DNA from 2 places in the Brevibacillus sp. IT-7CA2 genome. Region 2 is predicted to be linked to the other one. Evidence: riboswitches for the same ligand, from Rfam matches in the RefSeq annotation. Region 2 holds a riboswitch; the other holds the start of a gene.
The links. A riboswitch is a leader RNA that binds a small molecule or an ion and turns the genes downstream of it on or off. The one in region 2 is predicted to bind cyclic di-GMP.

Region 1 (4,528 bases), on a different contig from region 2:
AGCCTCACTCATCCCTGAAAATGTATTAGCACTCCTTCATACTGGAGAATTAGAAAGCGTCAATTTGACTGAATGGCAGGCTGTTGATCATATTCATCTATTACGAAGCGTTCTGCCTCATGTTCAATTAGATGCGCATGTCGCTCGACTTGTTGATCAATTAGAAGAAACGGGATCTATGAGCGGAATGAAAGCTATCCGTCTGATTGGACTAGAACTACTTGCGATCTTACACAAATCGGGTGAACCCACAGCTACGTCTCCCGTTTTCCTATCGTTGGCTACCCACAAGTCAGACAGTGTACGTTGTTGGAGTGCCTATATCATTGGCTTGGACAACACCTTATCGCTCGAAGAAAAACTAAGGCAAATAAGAAAATTCGCGGCAGATCATCATTTTGGAGTGAGAGAGATCGCATGGATGGCGATTCGAGATTCTCTCGTGCATGATCTGAACCATTCCATTCAACTCCTGAGCAAATGGGTACTTGATACCGACGAAAATACTCGCCGCTTTGCGGTAGAAGCCACACGCCCACGAGGTGTCTGGTGTAAGCATATTGACGCATTGAAAAATGATCCTGCTCTCTGCCTACCTTTGCTCATGCCAGTGAAGTCAGATGCATCTAAATATGTTCAAGATTCTGTAGGGAATTGGTTGAACGATGCGAGTAAATCACAACCAGACTGGGTGATACAGCTTTGTGACGAGTGGCTAAGAATCTCTGATACAAAGGAAACGAAAAGAATTGTTACCAAAGCGAAAAGAACCATTCTGAAGACCCAGACCGAACAGAAATGATGAACCGAATCACATATTTATCCCAATTTTATTTGTTGAATTCATTATCCGAGGAAAGTTTGCGCTTAATCGATCAATTAACCTCCTTAACCCCTTTCCCCATAAATACGTGCATTCAAACACCAGAAACTTTTTCGGAGGGATTCTACTTCATCAAACAGGGGAAAGTACGTTTATATAAAGTAAATCGGGATGGTCGGCAGTTTACATTTGATATCCTCGGAGAAGGCAATGTGTTTGGAGAAGTGGATCTGCTCTCGTTAGGTACACGGGAGATGTATATAGAAACCATCGAAGACTGCCTCATTTGTAAAATGAGCAAAGCAAAATTTGAGAGCTACTTAATCGAACATCCGCAACTGATGATGAAGATCATGAAGATCATTAGCGATAGAATGATTTCGATCAGCCAAGCAGCCGAAAATCTTGCCCTTCTCCCTTTACAAGATCGCATTATTTCCACGTTAGTAAGGCTTGCCGACCAATTTGGCAATCCTAACAGTTCTGCGTTTCAACAAATTGAGTTACCTCTTTCCCATCAAGAGCTCGCCCATTTTGTCGGGGCATCCAGGGAAGCTGTGACGGTAGCATTACGTGCTTTAGCAAGAGAAGAACTGATTCAAACAGGCTTTAAAACCATTTCCATTCATCGGGACAACATTTTAAAGAAGATGTAATCCAGTTTACATCTTTCCCTTCAAAAGAAAGATATCGTAAAGCTATGGCTTCTACTATTCTTTCGAAAAAGAGGGGAACGACATATGGATAAACCACATTTTCAGAGCCTGCGCGAAGAGCTAGATTATACAACCATTCAAATAGCAGACTTCCTCACTCGTGAAGTAACAGATTCATTTACAAGATCAATCGAGGAGCTGAGGACCTCTGGACACGCAAAGGGCTTGCCGATTGGTTCGATTGCGCATGATTTCACATTGAACGATCACACTGGCAAGACCATTACCTTGTCGGAAGAAATCGTAAAAGGTCCCATCGTCCTCACGTTTTTTCGTGGATCATGGTGCCCCTACTGCAATTTGGAGCTGCAAGCATACCAAAAACAGATCGATACGATAACCTCTCTGGGTGCCCAATTGTTTGCCATTAGTCCACAATCTCCTGCATACTCTCTTACTATGCAAGAGAAAACCGGACTGAGCTTTCCCGTGTTATGCGATACCAATAACCATGTAGCAGAAAAATATCAACTCAGATTCAGACTGCCTGATTATTTACAGGATACCTACCGATCATTGGATATTGATCTCAAGCATTTTAATAGTGACGATTCTTGGACGCTCCCCATTCCGGCTACTTATATCCTCGACAACCAGTGCGTAATCCGGTTAGCATGTTTAGATCCAGATTACAAAAAGCGAATGGAGCCAACCGAAGTTTTAGACATTCTGCGTACCCTAACCTAACGCCTATAATGAAGAACCAGTTGATACCATAACTGGTTTTTTGTACGTCTATGCTTTATGAACAATTAGTTTCTTTTCCCTACCAAAACTTGACAAAGCTATATCTTTTGGCTTATATTTTGCATGATTATATCTAGCAAAATTCGACACCTTTTTACAAATTTTGCTAAAAAATGCAAAAGGCAAAGTCATCGAAAGGTGGCGACGCAAAACCACGGGTCTACAGTCTTTGACCATGATAGCCGGGTTGCCATCATCTTGAGACTATTTATTCGATGTTGGTAGCTTCGGTTGTTCCATTTCGATGGAACGGCCTTTTTTTGTGTTTACATTTTTGAAAGGAGGATGAAAGCACTTTCATTTTCGTAACGGATGGAAAAACATAACTTTTGAGACGTCAAACATACACAACATGGTTCAATCAGAGAAAATGATGGAGTGGACAAGTTATGTACAAACAAGTAGAAACGGTACAAGAGTTAGCAAAATTTCATGAAATCAAAGAAACAGTATGGACAAGCATGGGCTTCGAGATGGAGTACGCGAAAGAAGGCTCGGCTCAGTTCCTCTTAATTGCCGAAGATGGTGAAGCAGGTGGAACATTTGAAATGACGCCCTTTTCCAAATCAAGTGCTTATATGAAATCACTTTTTCAGGATGTTATTACAGAAGATATGAAAGTAATGGAGGTAGACAGTCTCGCTGTTTTGCCGAAATACCGCGGACAACTAGGGGCAAAGGGAATTTGCTTGATGATAGATTACGCTGAAAAGCATGGTTATACCCACGCAATTGGGGTAGCAGATCCGACTTTTTTTTCGTTCATTAACAAGAAGTATCAAGTAAAAGCGACTCAGACCAAAGATATCATCTTTTACAAAGGGGCCGATGCCATTCCGACCCTCTTTCATCTAAAAGATGTCTATGACAATAAGCACGATCCGAAATATTCCTGGTACAATTCGTCGTCATCCAACCAAGTAAAAGTCGAGGTAGGTGGGTAACATGGACAACATGGATAACATTGATTTATTGAGAAGAAGAAACAATTGGGTCGTAATCGTATTCGCAAGTATTATTACGATTGTTCAGGTCTTAAACCTCTTTCTAGGCGTATCGTACACATTCGTTTTCACGATACTGGGTATTTTGTATGGCGTGCTGGCACCTTTTACTTACATCTCCAATCGCCCGCGCTTCCGTGAAAAAGCAGCGCCCTTCATGAAGTTTTTCAACTTCGCCGTAATCGGGATCTTCATGTTCATCGTAGTTGGACTGGACCCGCATATGATCAATATCATGACCATTATGTTCTTTGTAGCAGTCATGGGGATTTATCAAGACCGACTCATCAATATTTTGACGATTGTATCGACATTGGGTATTGTCTCTTACTACTTCCTGACACAGAGAGAAACGATTTTCCATTCGACTAATAATATTGATCTGATGTACTTCCTGCTTACCTTCTGCTTCGTCTCAGTCACGAGCATGATGCATGCTGTATTCAATAACAAGCTGCAAGAGGAAAGTGAGCAACAAAAGCAAGAAGCGATTGCCTCGAAGGAATCGTTGCAACGTGTTCTGGATCAGATCAATGAATCACTTACCTCTATGCAAGACTATCAAGAGAATTTGAACCAGGTGACGGACGGTGTGAATGTTCGCGCAGTCGAAACCGTCGCTTCCCTGCAAGACATTATGGAGTCCTTTACGGTCCAGACCAGCAATACGGACGAGCTGCGTCGGGAAATGAGCTCGACGAATCTGCAAGTTGAGGATATGACTCGCTCTGTTACAGAGATGCATGAGTACGTAGAATCGACCAAAGAAGCCACTAGCGAGAGCGGCAAACGCATTGGCAACATCGGCAATGACTTTGAACGATTCATCACGGACATCCAAGGTACGAACCAGCTGATTCAAGAGCTCAATAAAGAAACCGAATCAATTGGGAAAATCATTCAAACCATTTCCGAGATTTCTGCACAAACCAATCTGTTGGCACTCAATGCCACGATTGAAGCGTCTCGCGCAGGCGAACACGGCCGAGGATTTGCTGTCGTAGCAGATGAAGTACGCAAGCTGGCTGAATCCTCCAAGCTATCCTCTGAGTCGATCTCGAGTCTGCTCATGACCATTCGCGAAAAAATGAAGCTCGTATCGGATATGATTTCCGAGTCACAGACTTCTTTTGAGAAAAATAGCGAGGGCATCCTCGAAGTACAAGAAATGTTCACCAATGTAGACAACTACATGCAAAACTTTGCGGATAAAACGAAAAACCTGCAAGAGTTCATCA
Region 2 (4,528 bases):
GGGAGCCTGCTGACATTTGTTCAGATGCTGCGGATACTTCCAAAATGTGCGCGGCAACGTTACGAGAAGATTCCAAAATATGCCCGAAGATTTCGCGAACCTCTTCGACCAGTTGAATACCTTGCTGTGCGTTTTGGTTGCCCGCGGTCATGACCTCTACCGCATGATGCGTATCCTGCTGGATTTCCCCGATCAGCATCGCAATTTTGGATGCGGATTCTTCGGATTGGTTCGCCAGTTTTTTCACCTCTCCGGCAACGACAGCAAACCCACGTCCATGCTCGCCGGCACGTGCTGCCTCAATCGAAGCGTTCAAGGCAAGCAAATTGATTTGCGAGGTCAACTGACTGATCGTATCGAGAATGCCTTCGATTTCTTTGGAACGATTGTTGAGCTGCTCGATGGCTACTGTCGCCTTCGATGTTCCCTCGCCAATGCTTCCCATCTGGCGAACTGCCTGCTCTACCACAGCAGTTCCTTGTTCTGCCTGCTCTGTTGCTATCTGGGCAGCCTCTGAAACATGTGCAGACGTCTCCGCGATTTTCACGATGCCTGCTGCCATGTCATTCATAGACAATGCAACATCCTGCGAGCTGGTGGCCTGCGCCTCTGCTCCCTCAGAAATCTGTGCAATAGACAAGCCGATTTGGTTGATGTTTTCCGTCGCTTGTTTAATGCCTTCGGATACTTCCTGACTAAACCGCTGTACTTGATCAGACGACAGAGTTACGTCTTCGATCAAATTTTTCAAGTGCGATACCGTCTGGTTAAAGTCACGTGACAGAACTGCAATCTCATCTTTTCCATCAACCGTTACGGTCTCTTTCAGGTTCCCCTGCGCCACTACATTTACTGCGTGATTCAGACGCTCAATTGGTTTCACCATGCGTACAGCCAAGAAATAAACGAGGACAACCCCAATCACCAATACGATGAGGGAAATAACCATCAATCGGGCTGACAGTTGATCGACAGGTGCATGCAGCTCCGCTACGGGTGCAGTGATGTATACGCCCCAGTTCAAACTGGTAGGAGAATAGGAAGCAAATCGCTCTGTATTCTCGTATTTATATTGGGCGATTCCATGATTCCCTTGCCTGATATCTTCAAAAGCAGTCTGAAGCTCAAGAATACCCATGTCGAGAATCGATTCCTTCAGAATGTACTCGCTATTCGGATGATAAATAAATGTTCCTGTTTTGCTTACTAAAAAGGCGTAACCAAATTGGCCAAATTTCTCTTCGGACACCTTTTTTTGGATTTCATTGATAGGAATAGTAGAACCGATATAACCGTATTGACGATTGTCCTTCATCAATGGAACGACAAGGGTCACGATGTTATTCCCTGTCCGCTTCGAAATGACTGGCTCGGAGACAACAACCTTCCCTTCCCCTTTACTAGCTTCCTTAATATGCGGACGATCCGAGATGTCGGTCACTTCTCCCATGAAATTGATCACTTTCTTACCGCTTAAGTCATGCGAAAAGAAGAACGTCTCAAACTCGGGGTTTTTCTTTTGGGCTTCTTGAATGAGTTTCAGGTCGTATTCGACATTTTGATCAGCCGACATCAACCCTCCGATCGTACTTACAATCTCAATTTTTTCTTGAAAGAAACCATCGATACGAATCGAGAGATTGCTAGCTGACAACTCAGCTTCTTTGTCCAGACTGTCTGCTAAAAGATTGGAAGCACTCCAATAGCTTGCACCGCAAACCGTACCCAAACTAATAACCAACAGCAGGCACAAAACGATAATTAGCTTATTCTTCAAACTATTTTTCATACCGAATCACTTCTCCCTTCTCTTTTTTCAACAAAAAAAAGACTGCCCACCGACAGTCCGTCATGACTACGGTATGGCAACCCGGCTGTCCTAGCTGCGAAAGTCATTTGACTTCCGACCTTAGACCCGTGGCTTTGCGTCCCTGCCTTTCAGCAGGTTTGCCTTTGTCATTCTTTGTTGTTTTTTCAATTAAAGTCCACATTTTTTCAATCTCACCTTTCATTTCCCATAACTTTCCGCCAATAAACCTCAAAATGGAAAAAAAGCTGACAACCTTTTACAGTTGTCAGCTTTTTGTCAAACTTTTTTGATTAGCTTAATCCGATCACTTGCCCATCCTCGTCTACATATAACGATTCCGCAGCTGGCTTTTTCGGGAGGCCTGGCATCGTAACCAAGCTACCGGTCAGTGCGACGATAAAACCAGCTCCTGCTGATATGCGCACTTCACTCACTTGGATCGTGAAGTCAACAGGTGCCCCCAACAGATCAGCGCGATCAGTAAAGGAGTACGGTGTTTTCGCCATGCACACAGGCAGATGGGACATGCCCATTTCTTCTACCTTTTGCATCGTTTTCAATGCAAGCGGCGAAAAGACAACCCCTGATCCACGGTATACTTCTTTCACGACTGTCTCAATCTTGTCTTTAATGCTGAGGTCTTCCTCATACAAGAATCGGAAGGACGAAGGCTGCCCTGCTGCACGAGTCACTTTTTCAGCCAACTCGACACCGCCTGCTCCTCCTTCTGCCCACACTTTGGACAGCGCCGCTTCGGCTCCGGCCGCTTGGCACAGCGCAATTACGGCATCGACCTCTGCCTGGGTATCCGTCGCAAAATGATTGATAGCCACCACTGCTGGCACACCGAACTTCTGCAGGTTTTCCAGATGGCGCTTGACGTTTTCGAAGCCTTTTTCCAGAGCAGACAAGTTCTCCACTGCGAGGTCAGGTACTTTTACCCCGCCGTTGTATTTCAACGAACGAACCGTAATGACCACGACAGCAGCCGATGGAGTCAGACCTGCTTTTCTACACTTGATGTCAAAGAACTTCTCCGCTCCCAGATCCGCACCAAAGCCCGCCTCTGTTACGACGTAATCCGCCAGCTTCAAGGCCATCTTGGTTCCGATCACGCTGCTGCACCCATGCGCGATATTGGCAAAAGGTCCACCGTGAATAATGACCGGAGTTCCCTCGATTGTCTGTACGAGATTGGGCTTGATCGCTTCCTTCAAGAGAACGCACATCGCATCGACCGCGTTGATTTCTTCTGCCCGTACTGGCTGATCATCGAAATCGTAGCCAATAATGATATGGTTCAACCGCTCGCGCAAGTCTGCTAGATTCTCACTCAAACATAAAATCGCCATGATTTCCGACGCGGTCGTAATCATGAAGCCATCCTCACGCGTCATTCCATTTCCGTCACCCAGACCAACAACGATGTTACGCAGTGCGCGGTCGTTCATGTCCATTGCCCGTTTCCAGACGATTTTCTTTGGATTGAGCCCACGCGCATTCCCATGGAAAATATGATTGTCGATCATCGCTGCCAACAAGTTATGTGCAGCTGTAATCGCATGAATGTCCCCTGTAAAATGCAGGTTAATTTCATCAGCCGGGAGAATTTGTGCTTGGCCACTTCCAGTTGCTCCTCCTTTGATCCCCATGCAAGGACCCAAGGACGGCTCGCGAAGCGCTGCCATTGTTTTCTTCCCGAGAAAATTTAATGCTTGTGACAGACCAATCGTCGTGAGCGTCTTGCCTGCTCCCGCCGGGTTTGGGTTCATCGCTGTAACAAGAATCAGTTTGCCATCAGGGCGATCCTTCACTTGCTCCCATAGCTCATCTGATAGTTTGGCCTTATACTTTCCGTATAGCTCCAAATGCTGTTCTTCGATACCTGCAATCTTGGCAATTTCAACAATAGACTTCATGCTTGCCTCCCTGCCACACCAGAATGTAATGCACCAGTTTCCAATCTTCTACATTCTGCATTTTTCCTTTTTCTCCTCTCCTCTTCGACACATTACGCAAAAGAAAAAGCCCACATTCCGACAAACGTTCAGAATGTAGGCTCTCTGTTATTTCCCGAAAATTTTTCCCGGATTCAAAATGCCGTTCGGGTCCATCACTTGTCTCATAGCTTGCATGACATCCAGTGCTTCTCCGTGTTCCTTGCGCTGGTATTTGATTTTCCCGACACCCACACCATGTTCTCCGGTGCAGGTTCCTCCCCGACTCAATGCGTATTCCACCAGATGGGCATTTACTTCCTCAGCACGCGCCACTTCTTCGGGGTCATTCAGGTCGATCATCAGGATAGCGTGATAGTTCCCATCCCCGACATGCCCTGCAATCGCTCCATCCAGCCCAGCGCGATCAATGGCTTGCCGTGCGTCCACAACTGCTCCTGCCAGCTCGGAAATCGGCAAGCAAACATCTGTCACCATCAGCTTTTTCCCAGGTGATTTGTGTAGGAAGGCATACGCCAGGTTATGACGAGCATCCCAGAGCTGCGTCCGCGCCTTCGAATCTGTTTCAAAAAGAAACTGCGTGCAGCCATGTCCATCGGCGATGTTCTGCGCAAAGTCGATATCATACGCGAGCCCTTGTTCACTGCCGTGGAACTCGATAAACAGCGTCGGTGCTTCCGGGTAGCTCGTTTCTTTGTACAGATTCACTTGTTGGATAGAACGTTCATCAACCAGCTCGATTCGCGCTACTTGAATACCC

Region 1: another riboswitch for cyclic di-GMP. It lies ahead of ACM6JA_RS16910 (GNAT family N-acetyltransferase); the one in region 2 lies ahead of ACM6JA_RS30640 (methyl-accepting chemotaxis protein).

The regions. Positions count from the first base shown of each region.
Region 1 is NZ_CATKQT010000033.1:70,438-74,965, reverse strand. Features, by position in the region: gene ACM6JA_RS16925 (DNA alkylation repair protein) at 1-802, shown strand, start outside; gene ACM6JA_RS16920 (Crp/Fnr family transcriptional regulator) at 802-1,479, shown strand; gene ACM6JA_RS16915 (peroxiredoxin-like family protein) at 1,564-2,226, shown strand; cyclic di-GMP riboswitch class I at 2,398-2,481, shown strand; gene ACM6JA_RS16910 (GNAT family N-acetyltransferase) at 2,676-3,230, shown strand; gene ACM6JA_RS16905 (methyl-accepting chemotaxis protein) at 3,223-4,528, shown strand, end outside.
Region 2 is NZ_CATKQT010000055.1:141,783-146,310, reverse strand. Features, by position in the region: gene ACM6JA_RS30640 (methyl-accepting chemotaxis protein) at 1-1,789, opposite strand, end outside; cyclic di-GMP riboswitch class I at 1,862-1,962, opposite strand; gene ACM6JA_RS30635 (formate--tetrahydrofolate ligase) at 2,101-3,729, opposite strand; gene ACM6JA_RS30630 (FAD-binding oxidoreductase) at 3,877-4,528, opposite strand, start outside.